One region of the Exiguobacterium sp. SH31 genome, then DNA from elsewhere that is predicted to be linked to it. Evidence: riboswitches for the same ligand, from Rfam matches in the RefSeq annotation. Region 1 holds a riboswitch; each other region holds the start of a gene.
What was found. A riboswitch is a leader RNA that binds a small molecule or an ion and turns the genes downstream of it on or off. The one in region 1 is predicted to bind S-adenosylmethionine.
Positions count from the first base shown of each region.

Region 1 (3,115 bases):
GGAGCACCCCGTAAGCATCGGCCGTCAAGAAGACGATCGTGTTCGGGTGGCCGGCCCGTGAAGGGAGCATCGCGTTATCGATAAATTGAATCGGGTAAGCTGCTCGCGTGTTCTCGGTGAGCGAGATGTTTTTGTAGTCTGCTGAGCGGTCTTCGTTCAAGACGACGTTTTCAATCAACGAGCCGAAACGGATGGCGTCATAAATTTGCGGCTCGTTCTCACGCGATAAGTTGATTGTCTTGGCGTAGCAACCGCCTTCGATGTTGAAGATGCCGTCTGGTGACCAACCGTGTTCATCGTCACCGATGAGATGACGTTCCGTATCGGCCGAAAGCGTTGTCTTGCCCGTTCCCGATAGTCCGAAAAAGAGCGCCGTCTCCCCGGCGTCCGAGACGTTAGCCGAGCAATGCATCGACAAGACGTGCTGTTCAGGTAATAGGAAGTTCATGACCGAGAAGATTGATTTTTTGATTTCGCCGCCGTATTCTGTTCCCCCGATCAGAATGGTACGCTTGGCGAACGAAACGAGGATAAACGTCTCTGAGTTCGTCCCGTCAACTGTTGGGTCGGCTTTGTAGCTCGGCGCATAAATGACCGTGAACGGGTCAAACGCACCGGCTGTCGGCCACTCACGCAAGAACAACTGCTTCGCGAACAAGCTGTGCCATGCGTACTCGGTGATGGCGCGTACCGGTAACGTGTAGTGCTCATCTGCTCCAGCCGAAGCTTCGAGATAATACAGCTTCTGTTTCGTCTCGAGATGGGTGAGGACTTTGTCGAGAAGAGCGGTAAATTTTTCTTCTGCGATCGGCTGATTGACCGGACCCCAATCTACTAACGAGTTGCTGACTTCATCTTGGACGACGAATTTGTCTTTCGGTGACCGCCCTGTGAATTTCCCTGTACTGACCGATAAAGCCCCGTCTTTCGTCAGTACGCCTTCACCGTTACGAATGGCTTCTTCCACCAATTCTGGAACGGTTAAGTTCCGTAATACATCGGCACCCTTAATTAATTCTTCGATTTTCAGGAGCGTAGTCGCCATCCTGAATCCCACCTTTCCCCTAAATAGATGTGGATGAAATCCGCATACTTCCGCGTTTAATTAGTATGACATTTTTATTATATGTGACACACTAATCAAAAACAAGCATTTCTTTACCCTTTAAAGTAAGCGCTTTCTTACAAGGACATTCTAACATATTCTGTATAAGCGGGGAGTGAAAAAACGGAAACCGTCAAAAAAATGTTTGATATTTCACAAACATAAATGATTTCCGTGATTACGAAGAAATTTACAAATTAAGCAGATACGCTTGACAGAACGGTATGGCATTTATATGATGGTGTTCGTAACGGATACTCTTATTCTGAGCGGTGGAGGGAACAAGGCCCTACGAAGCCCAGCAACCGTCCGATCCTGTAGTCTTTTTCGGAAAAGGTGCTATCCTGAAGCGAAGCGACAGCTTCGAACGATAAGAGGGTAAGGAAGAACGATTCAACCTTTCCCATTGAACGTGGCGAAAGGTTTTTTTCATTACCGTCCCAAAGCAACGCGTAAGGGGAACGAGTACCGTCCACACATCACCCTTATTAATAGGAGGTTTTTCGAAATGTCAAACTTGAACCGTCGACTTTTCACTTCGGAGTCCGTCACTGAAGGACATCCGGATAAAATTTGTGACCAAATCTCAGATGCGATTTTGGATGCAATTTTGGCTGAAGATCCAAACGCCCGCGTTGCGGCTGAGACGTCTGTCACGACAGGTCTCGTGCTCGTAGCTGGTGAAATCACGACATCGACTTACGTGGATATCCCGAAAGTTGTACGTGAAACTGTTCGTGAGATCGGCTACACGCGTGCCAAATATGGTTTTGACGCTGAGACTTGTGCTGTACTCACAGCAATCGACGAGCAGTCGGCAGACATCGCCCTCGGTGTCGACCAAGCGCTCGAAGCTCGTGAAGGTCAAATGACTGACGAAGAGATCGATGCGATCGGTGCCGGTGACCAAGGCCTCATGTTCGGTTATGCAACGAACGAGACACCTGAACTCATGCCGCTCCCGATCTCACTTGCTCACAAATTGTCACGTCGCTTGGCAGAAGTTCGCAAAAACGGAACGCTCGCTTACCTTCGTCCAGACGGTAAGACACAAGTAACTGTCGAATACGACCAAGACAACAACCCGGTCCGTATCGATACGATCGTCATCTCGACACAACATGCAGAAGACATCACGCTCGAGCAAATCCAAGCGGACCTTAAAGAACACGTGATCGAAGCAGTCATCCCGGCTGAACTCATCGACGCCGAGACAAAATACTTCATCAACCCGACTGGCCGTTTCGTCATCGGTGGACCACAAGGTGATGCAGGTCTCACAGGACGTAAAATCATCGTCGACACATACGGTGGATACGCTCGCCACGGCGGTGGTGCGTTCTCAGGTAAAGATCCTACCAAAGTTGACCGTTCGGCAGCATACGCGGCCCGCTACGTGGCGAAAAACCTCGTGGCAGCTGGACTTGCTGACAAAGCGGAAGTTCAACTTGCATACGCGATCGGTGTCGCACACCCGGTTTCAATCGCGGTGGACACGTTCGGCACTGGTAAATTGAGCGAGACTGAACTCGTTGAACTCATCCGTGAGAACTTCGACCTTCGTCCGGCCGGCATCATCAAGATGCTCGACCTTCGTCGCCCGATCTACAGACAGACAGCAGCTTACGGACACTTTGGCCGCACAGACGTTGAACTCCCATGGGAGCAGACGGACAAAGCGGCAGTTCTTGAAGAAGGCGCAAAACGTTTCGCATAAGCAATAAAAAAACGACCTTTCGCGAGAAAGGTCGTCAGGCTGTTGACGAACCAAATCGCCCATCGCGATTTGGTTCGTCTCTTTTTGTGTTCATCGAGCTCGAGGCGCTCTGCCCGGCATAAAATTGAAGAAATGCTATGTAGACGGTCTTTTTCGGCCAACAGGTTGGCCAATTTCTTCATGTTTTGTGCGGTGGCTGCCACCAGGTTGGCGCACTGGACCTTCTCGGTCCCCCGGTAGAACGTGAAGCGGAGCCCGTGAAGCTCTTTCGCATCGGCGAACGAGCGCTCCAC
Region 1 covers NZ_LYTG01000023.1:51,129-54,243, reverse strand. Annotated here, with positions in the region: gene pckA (phosphoenolpyruvate carboxykinase (ATP)) at 1-1,045, opposite strand, end outside; SAM riboswitch class I at 1,363-1,482, shown strand; gene metK (methionine adenosyltransferase) at 1,614-2,822, shown strand; partial or broken gene A6395_RS15660 (IS1182 family transposase) at 2,981-3,115, opposite strand, start outside.

Region 2 (3,115 bases), on a different contig from region 1:
GTTGAACAACAGTGCCGTCGCGCCCGCCTCGATCAAGCGGAGCGCTTGGTCACGCAGCCCGAACACCGGGCCGCTGAGCGTGATGGCATAGAGCGAACGTTTCCCGGTCGTTTCGAACTGTTCTTGGATGACGGCCGCTCCGATTTTAGCTCGTTCAAGCGACGGAGTGAGCGGGTTGTCGTATAGGATTTCATCATCTTTGACGATGTCGATGCCGCCGGCGAGCTGGTCTCGAAGTTGCTGTTCTAAGAAGCGTAAATCACGGCCGATGATCCCTTTAAAGATGCTCATGACGAGCGGGCGATCATGTACGTCGAGCAACTCACGAACGCCTTGAACACCGAACTTTGCTCCAGGGAATTCAGATGCAAGCGTTTCGGGTAACGTTAAGTCGATCAAGCGTACCGAGTCATCGAGCGATAATTTCCCGAACGTCGTCGTCAAGATGGATGAGAAGTCGGGCGTGACGTTATGGAGCGGATAACGGATTGTGAAGCGGCTCGTCGTTTCCGTATGCGTCGTTGAGACGACCTCGCCCCGATACGCCTTTAATTGTTCTTGCTCTAGGTGAGGCAGTTCCGTCCACGTGCCGACAGTCAGTTCGAGGGCGATTTTCTCGGCGACAGTCGCGACGCGGTCCGTCCGGCTGATTTCATATGTGGCAGTAATACTCATGTTCGTTCCTCCTTCCGGTCAAACAAAAAATGACCCCATGCCGAGGCAAGAGGTCATCATAAAAAAATGAACTCTTATCTCTCAGCTTACGCTGCAAGAATTAGCACCGTGCCCAATCGGGTCGGTTGCTGCGACATCATCGGGCTTGTCCCCTCCGTCTGCTCTTGATAAGAATGTATTTTGAAGTTGTGAAATTTAATTGAATTTTGTCACACAATATCCGGTTCGTCAATTCCTTTTTTTGAGAAAAAAAGTTTGAGTTCGTTGTTACCATATATGCATAAAAAAAGTGACCGTTGCTCCAGCAAATTGCCGTTGACAAAGGTGGGGTCGAGTCCGTAATATTCATCACAACAAGTTCACACAATCGAATACGACACTCTTATCGCGAGTTGGCAGAGGGAATTGGCCCGATGACGCCGCAGCAACCGACCAGTAGGCACGGTGCTACATCCACCAGACATACGTCTGACAGATGAGAGGAACAACCGTTACGGCTGTGCCTCTTTCTCGCGGAGAAAGGGGCTTTTTTTGTGGGGAATATACCGAAAGGGGAAACAGACATGGCTTATCAACCATTTACAGAACAGACAGTCGTCGAGCACGTCAGAACGTTAGGGTTACTCGAAGATGGGGGCATCGCGCATTGTGAGGAGATCGGGGACGGCAACTTGAACCTCGTCTTCCGCATCCGTCAAGGCGAAACGAGCCTCATCGTCAAGCAGGCGCTACCGTATGCGAAAGTCGTCGGCGAGAGTTGGCCGCTCACACTTGAACGGGCGTGGATCGAGCAGCTCGCGTTGCGCGAATTCGCCAGTGTCGTCCCGCGTTTCGTCCCGGTCGTTCTCGGCAGTGACCGGACGCTCGCCTACACGATTTTAGAAGACTTGTCTGACTTTGATATCGTCCGGACGGGCTATTTGGAAGGGAAAACGTATCCTGAACTCGCCCGTCACATCGGTGAGTTTTTAGGACAGACGTTGTTTGAGACGTCAGACTATGCGGCCGGCCCGATTGAGAAGAAGCGGAAAGAACGGGATTATTACAACCCGGAACTGTGCGACATCACTGAAAAACTGATCTTCATCGATCCGTACAAAGATGCCGAATCGAACAACATCGAAACCGCGCTCCGTCAGGACGTCGAAGCGCTTTGGCGTGACCAGAAATTGAAAGTGGAGGTCACGAAACTGAAAGTCGGTTTCGTCACGAAACACGACGCGCTCTTGCACGGGGACTTACATACAGGCAGCATCTTCGCGACGCAACAAGAGACGAAAGTCATCGATCCAGAGTTCGCTTTTTACGGACCGTTCGGCTTTGACATCGGGCAAATCGTCGCCCATTTGACGCTATCGACGTTCCATGACCCACTCAAACGGTTCGAGCGGTTCACCGACGTATTGACGGTATGGGAGACGTTTGAGAAGACGTTCCGGACGAAGTTTGAGACGGCGGTCGAACCGTTCAACACGGACGGGTTCGTCGATGAACTACTTCAAACCATCTTTAGTGACACGATTGGCTACGCCGGATGCGAACTGATTCGCCGCACCATCGGTCTCGCCGGAGTCAATGACCTCGAGACGTTACCGGAAACGGTCCGGCTCGAGCGGAAACGGGAAGCGCTCACGCTCGGCACGACGCTCATTAAACAGCGCCACGATGTCCGGACAATCGATGAATTAGTGACGCTGTTAGCGGGGGTACGCGTATGACAGTCCAAAACATTCGCTTCGAACCGTCCCGGGACGAGCTCGTCATTTTAGACCAAACGTTACTGCCGCATGAGGAGCGGTACGTGACGATCGCGACGCTCGAACAGGCGGAGCACGCCATCGAGACGTTACAAGTCCGAGGCGCGCCGGCCATCGCCTATTTCGGCGCATTCGTGCTCGCGAAAGAAGCGGTCCGCCTCCAGGATGACCCGGACTTCACACGCCGGCTCGACCTCGTCGGCCGTCGATTGATCGCGACGCGACCGACGGCGGTCAATCTGCAAAACGTGATCGAGTCACTTCTCGGGCTGAACGTCGGCGTCGACTTTGAAAGGATCGCGACCGACATCAAACATCGGGCCATCGCGCTGTTCGAGCGAGACGTCGACACGTATCGGGCCATCGGGGAGCATGCGCTCACGGTGCTGCCAGCAGGGGGGAACGTCTTAACAATCTGTAACGCCGGGGCGATCGCGACGTCGCGTTACGGGACTGCGCTCGCTCCGTTTTACGTCGGGAAAGAGCGAGGTATCGCGTTTAACGTCTTCGCTTGTGAGACGCGGCCGCTCCTCCAAGGGGCACGCCTGACCGTCTGGGAGCTCGACCAGGCCGACATCGATGTCACGCTCATCACCGACAATATGGCCGCTTGGACGATTCAGGCGAAAGGGGTCGACGCCATCATCGTCGGCGCTGACCGCATCACACGGACGGGTCACGTC
Region 2 covers NZ_LYTG01000041.1:50,195-53,309, reverse strand. Annotated here, with positions in the region: gene A6395_RS06805 (2,3-diketo-5-methylthiopentyl-1-phosphate enolase) at 1-675, opposite strand, end outside; SAM riboswitch class I at 747-849, opposite strand; SAM riboswitch class I at 1,055-1,157, shown strand; gene mtnK (S-methyl-5-thioribose kinase) at 1,239-2,393, shown strand; gene mtnA (S-methyl-5-thioribose-1-phosphate isomerase) at 2,390-3,115, shown strand, end outside.
Region 2: it holds a riboswitch for S-adenosylmethionine, as region 1 does, so the genes downstream of both, mtnK (S-methyl-5-thioribose kinase) here and metK (methionine adenosyltransferase) in region 1, are expected to answer to the same signal.

Region 3 (3,115 bases), on a different contig from region 1:
TAGAATTCACAGAGTCGTTGTTTAAATATAACGCCATTTGTTCTTCATTTTTTGCAATATCATCTACTATTTCCCACGGGGACCCATACAATTTGATCACTTCTTCTTCAGATAACGCAATAAATTCTTGATAGTCTTCTGGTGTTAGTAAGTCAGCATAAGCCTCGTACAAAGAAGCGTAGATTTTAAAAGGTGTGCCGTCTCCAATTTCTTTTTTGTATAACCACTCATAAATCATCTTCCATGTATAAATGAAATTTTCGAAGACGTATCCCCATTCCCAGTGTACTTCATCTTTTGGTAGCGTGACTCGTTGTTCTGATCCATTATCGTAATGCACAATATAATGTAATTTACCAACGATTGAGGTATCCTCAATAAAGTCATTTACGGATAAGCCCAATTGCTTTGCTGCTTCACTAATTAAGAACTCATCAGTAGATCCATAAGCTGAGAACCGGATTTCTGCAAAAGTAACGATTAGACCGTACATAAATCCTCCCAAATAATATTATTTTAAATACCAATACTGTTCTGTCGGGAAGAATTGATCAACCCTTGGATTCTTCGATTTATCACGATAAAAGCGTATTCCGACCTTATATTCCATACCATTAATTCGGGTTGTATAAGTGACACGACTATATTTGTTACCAGCTTTAACTGGTCGTCTAATTTGGTTGTTAATATCAGATGCGTTCGTTATTATAACTTGAGCAAGAGAGGTTATGAAACAATTCTTCTGTAATTCTTTGAATAAGTGATTTTCTTATGCCCCGCGGAAGATTAGAGTTTCTCGATGAAATACCAAACTCATTTTCTTCTAGATAAAGTTCCGAATCAAGATCAAGTAATTCATTATCACTTGTTAAAGCTGGAATAAATGTAAAGACGCGACCATATCAAACTGGCCGCGTCTTTACATTTTCAATTATACTGTTTAAGCTTTTTCCGCCCACGCTACATCAATAAATTCATCACGTCCTGAAATAGCCCGATCTTCCTTGTAGTGTTTCGGGTTCTTCTTATGGTAGTCCTGATGATAGTCTTCGGCCGGATAAAACACGTCGGCTGGTAAGATTTTCGTCACGATCGGTTGTTTGAACTTTCCGCTCGCGGCGAGCGCGTCGCGGCTCTGTTCTGCTTTCACGCGTTGTTCTTCCGTATGATAGAAGATGGCTGGCGCATATTGTTGCCCGCGGTCTTGGAACTGGCCGCCGTCGTCGGTCGGGTCCGTCTGAATCCAATACAGTTCGAGCAGACGCTCATACGCGAACTGAGCCGGATCGAACGTGATCTCGACGACCTCGTAATGCCCGCTCGTGCCGGTTTTCACTTGTTCATACGTCGGGTTGTCGACATGTCCCCCGGTATAACCGGATACGATTCCTTCGATGCCTGGCTGTTCCTCGAACGGTGTCACCATGCACCAAAAACAGCCGCCTGCAAATGTTGCTTTTTCCATTCATAAGTCCCCCTCGATCAATTTCCCAAAAAAAGCGCCCATGTCATCGACATGAGCGTTTTGTCATATCGTCCAAGGCGATGCCTTGCTGGAAGTAGCACCTTGCCGAAGCAGGTTGCTGTGAAGTCATAGAGCCAGGTCTCTCGTTCACTCAAGATATCGATATGTAGTTGGTGACAGCATCATATCATCTGTCTCGTTTAAACGTCAACGATTTGGTGTGCGCCGAAGTTGAAATAGCGTGGCACCAACAATCAAGATAATGAGGGCGATGGACGCAGGGAATGCCCACGGCAAATCATCCCCGAACAATTGTAGAAAGAACAGGGCGAACACGGACAGTAAAACAAGGATGTAAGAGCGGGACATGGCTACCTCCAATAACGTTTCTTCTAGTGTATCAAGTTGCACATCCAATGGCGATAAAAAGAAGGGGATTCGATGCATTCAGCGAATACCGAATAACATTGCCTATAAGGAGGGAACTAGATGCAAGACTTATTTGAACTAGACATCGAGACCGCACAGCGCGGCTATAAAGAAGGGACGTTCACGGCCCGGGACGTGACGGCCTACTATTTGACACGAATCGCTAGCTTGAACGATAAACTGAAAGCGGTCATCCAAGTGAACCCGGACGCGTTGTTCGAGGCTGAGGCGGCGGACCGTGCCTACCGACGCGGAGACCGGCTGCCACTCCTCGGTATTCCCGTTTTACTCAAGGACAACATCGAGACGGCGGGACTCATGAGGACTACTGCCGGCGCCGTGGCGCTCGAGCATCACTTTGCGGGTCGTGACGCTGAACTCGTCCGTCGCCTCCGTGAGCACGGGGCGGTCCTTCTCGGCAAAGCCAATTTATCGGAATGGGCCAATTTTTTGACGGAGGACATGCCGAACGGATGGAGCGGGGTCGGTGGACAGACGCTCAATCCGTATGGTGACAATCTCGACGTCGGCGGTTCGAGCTCTGGCTCGGCGGCGGCCGTTGCGGCGAACTTGACGGTGCTCGCCGTCGGCAGCGAGACGAGCGGGTCGATCATCCACCCGAGCGTCCATAACGGCATCGTCGGTATCAAACCGACGGTCGGGCTTATCAGCCGGAGTGGGATCATCCCGATTTCGCGGTCGCAAGATACGGCCGGTCCGATGGCGCGGACGCTCCGCGACGCGGTGCTCGCACTAGAAGCGATGTGCGGGGAAGACGATTCGGACCCGGCGACGACACATCTACCGGCCGGTCCACCGTACCGGACGTGTCTCGACGAACGTCAAGCCGTCGGCATGCGTGTCGGTTTCGTGAAGGCTGAACTGTCGGATGAAGAACAGACGCTCTATCAAGCGGCGCTGGCGTTACTCAAAGCGAGCGGGGTCGAGCTCGTCGAAGTCGACCTGCCGTCAAACGACGGACTTGACCAAGGCGACGTCCTCTACCATGAGTTCAAGCTCGGGATCGAGGCGTATTTGGCGACGACAGCGCTCCCGTATGAAACGCTCAAGGACTTGATGGACTGGAACAAGCTTCACCCGGAAACGATCCCGCACGGACAAGTTACGTTCGAGAAAGCGAATCAGTTATCAGGGCGTTTGACCGAGTCGAGCTACCTCGAGCGACGCTTAGCCGACGTCCGGCAAGCGAAAACGGACGGC
Region 3 covers NZ_LYTG01000010.1:2,933-6,047, reverse strand. Annotated here, with positions in the region: gene A6395_RS01510 (hypothetical protein) at 1-493, opposite strand, end outside; gene msrA (peptide-methionine (S)-S-oxide reductase MsrA) at 941-1,465, opposite strand; SAM riboswitch class I at 1,529-1,628, opposite strand; gene A6395_RS16060 (hypothetical protein) at 1,673-1,834, opposite strand; gene A6395_RS01500 (amidase family protein) at 1,955-3,115, shown strand, end outside.
Region 3: it holds a riboswitch for S-adenosylmethionine, as region 1 does, so the genes downstream of both, msrA (peptide-methionine (S)-S-oxide reductase MsrA) here and metK (methionine adenosyltransferase) in region 1, are expected to answer to the same signal.

Region 4 (3,115 bases), on a different contig from region 1:
CCCCTTGCTCGTCATAGATGACGCTGAGCGGCGTGAAGGCGGCACAGTTCGAGGCGAGCGTCGGGATGACGATCAGCGGGACACCTTGCCGGTAAGCGACGAGTTTCGCCGTGTCGACGAGCTTACCCCCACCGATGGCAATGAGGACGTCCACATTTTTCAAACGGAGCCGTTCGACCTCAGCGTCCGTGCATTCGCCGCCGAACAGCGATGTCGGATAGGCAGTGATCGCTGGCAGGACGCGCTTGACGACGTCAAAACCGTTCTGTCCGCGCAGCACGTGAGCACGACGGCCATCGATCAATTCATCGAGCCGCTCGAGCGCGTCATCCGCATGGTCGTACTCGAGCACGGCTTGGCGGATCATGCCCGGACCTCTTCATACGTCGCAAACAGTTTCTCGATCCGCTCGACGGCCTCGTCGATCTTCGGCTCGGCGGAGACGAGCCCGAACCGGACGTACCGCTCGCCTTCTGAGCCGAAGAAATAGCCCGGCGTCACGGCGACCCCTGCCTCGTGGAGCAGCTTATGGGAGAACGATTTGGCGTCCCCGTCCGGCACTTTCGCCCAGACGAAGAACGAGCCACTCGGGGCCGTGATGTCCCATCCGGCCTGACGTAACCCGTCGACGAGCCGGTCGCGGCGGGCCTCATACAACCGTGACAAGTCGTCCCGGAGCGAACGCGGTGACTCGAGCGCGGCGATGGCCGCCTCTTGGATGGCCGAGAACACGCTCACATGGACGTGGTCCTGGTACGTGTTGATCGCCTCGATGATGTCGCGGTTGCCGACGGCGAAAGCGACCCGCCAGCCGGACATGTTGAACGCCTTCGACATCGTATACACCTCGATGCCGATGTCTTTCGCACCCGGCGCCTGCAGGAAGCTCGGCGGGACGTGACCGTCGAAACCGATGCTGCCGTAGGCGAAGTCGTGGACGACCATGAGGTCATGCTTATTCGCGAACCGGACCGTGTCGTCAAAGAACGCGGGCGACGCGACGGCGCCGGTCGGATTGCTCGGGTAGTTCAAATACATGAGTCGCGCCCCCTGCGGATCGAGCGTCTCGTAATCAGGAAGATAGCCGTTCTCTTCCCGGAGGACGAGGTCGTGGACGACCGCTCCGGCGAGACGTGCCCCCGAGATGTAGTCCGGATAGCCCGGGTTCGGTAGCAACATGCCGTCACCTGGTTCGAGAACACATTGCGGGAGCGTGATGAGTCCCGACTTGCTGCCGATCAAGATGGCCACTTCGGTCTCGGCATCGAGCGCGACGCCGTATTCGGTCTGGTAGAATGTCGCGACCGCTTGCTTCAGGCGCGTCTGTCCCCGGAACGGTCCGTATTGGTGCGTCGCCGGGTCGAGCAGGGCCGTCTGCAGCGCCTCGCAGATCGAGGCCGGTGTCGGCAAGTCGGGCGTCCCTTGGCCGAGCCGGATGACGTCGCGGCCTGAACGCTCGAGTGCGGCGACTTCGGCGGCGAGTCCGACGAAATGCTGGGGTGGTAACGTTTTAAGTAACTTCGAGCGTCTGTCTGTCATGAATAGTCCTCCTATGCAAAAACACCCCTTTCCGAGGAAAGGGGTGTCGAGATACGGACGTATTCAAACAACCACCTTTCCATCTCTCAAGGTCACCTTGCTGGAATTAGCACAGTATTGAAACAATCTGTTGCTGAAGCTTCATCGGGCCAGTCCCTCCGCTTCTCTTGATAGAAAGTGTTTTTATATGCAATTGATAATTTCTGTAATATGTCATTTAGTAAACCAAACGTTACCAACCTTGTCAATCCTTATTTCAAAAATTCCTTACCGCTATTGAATCCCGGTAAAAAAACGTTCATAGTAAAAGGTGAACGTTATTCTGCAAAATTTACAGCATGAGGGGATAGACCATTGGAACTAAACCGTCAGTTAATATGGAAGTTGAGCGTGATCGGACTGATCCTGCTCGTCCTATGGAAAGTCATCAGCGAGCCGGACACGATTTCTCGGGTCCTGCAGTATGCGTTTCAGCTGTTGACGCCGATCATAATGGGGATTGCCATCGCGCTGCTCCTCAACACCGTCCTATCCTATATAGAAGAGCGGTTCCACTTGAAGCGTTATCAAGGCTTGTTGATCGTCTACGTCACGTTCATTGGGATCCTCGTCGTGTCAGCGGTGACGCTGTTCCCACGCATCTATTCGAGTGTCGCCTCTCTCATCGAGGAGCTCCCGTTTTACATTCGCCAAATCGACGGCTTTCTCGGGCAGCTGAAAACGTATGTCGAGGAGTATAATGCGACGATTGCCCAGGCCATCGACTTCAATCGGTTCGAGGAACGGTATTCCGGATGGGTCGAGACGGCCGTCGTGTCTTCGGTCGGTTACGTATCGAGCTTCACGATGACGTTGATCAACTTGCTGATCGGGATCGTCATCTCGATCTACTTGTTGAAAGACAAGGAAGTGTTCGCCCGGATGTTCAAGCGTCTGCTGTATGCGATGTTCCCGGTCGCTTCGGCGAAGACGACGATCGACATCTTCCAAGAGATGGACTATATCTTTAAACGCTACATCATCGGAAAGTCGCTCGACTGTCTCATCATCGGCGTGATGGCTGTCATCGGGCTCTTGATCATCGGTGCACCTTACGCGCTCTTGCTCGGTGTCATCATCGGGGTGCTGAACTTCATCCCATACGTCGGACCGCTCTTAGGGATGATCCCGGCGTTCATCATCACCTACTTCTACGACCCGTTCACGGCCCTGCTCGTCTTGTTGTTCATTTTCTTGCTGCAACAGTTCGACGGACTTTGGCTCGGGCCGAAAATTCTCGGCGACAGCGTCGGGATCACCCCGTTCTGGGTCATCACATCGATCATCATCGGGGGGAGCCTGTTCGGCCTCGTCGGGATGTTCATCAGCGTACCCGTGACCGCGATGATTCAAGTCGTCTTGTCCCGGTTGATCGATTATCGGCTCACCCGAAAGAATTTAAATGAACTGTTATGACGCAAGTCAAAATATGTTGACACATTTCAATAATCTGTCATACAGTTGAAAAGAAGAGTAAACTTACAGAAAGGAGGACCCGCCATGTCAGTCATGACGCAGCCACATCGTATCCAATTTC
Region 4 covers NZ_LYTG01000007.1:12,655-15,769, forward strand. Annotated here, with positions in the region: gene A6395_RS01245 (iron-containing alcohol dehydrogenase family protein) at 1-367, opposite strand, end outside; gene A6395_RS01250 (aminotransferase class I/II-fold pyridoxal phosphate-dependent enzyme) at 364-1,539, opposite strand; SAM riboswitch class I at 1,616-1,716, opposite strand; gene A6395_RS01255 (AI-2E family transporter) at 1,894-2,994, shown strand.
Region 4: it holds a riboswitch for S-adenosylmethionine, as region 1 does, so the genes downstream of both, A6395_RS01250 (aminotransferase class I/II-fold pyridoxal phosphate-dependent enzyme) here and metK (methionine adenosyltransferase) in region 1, are expected to answer to the same signal.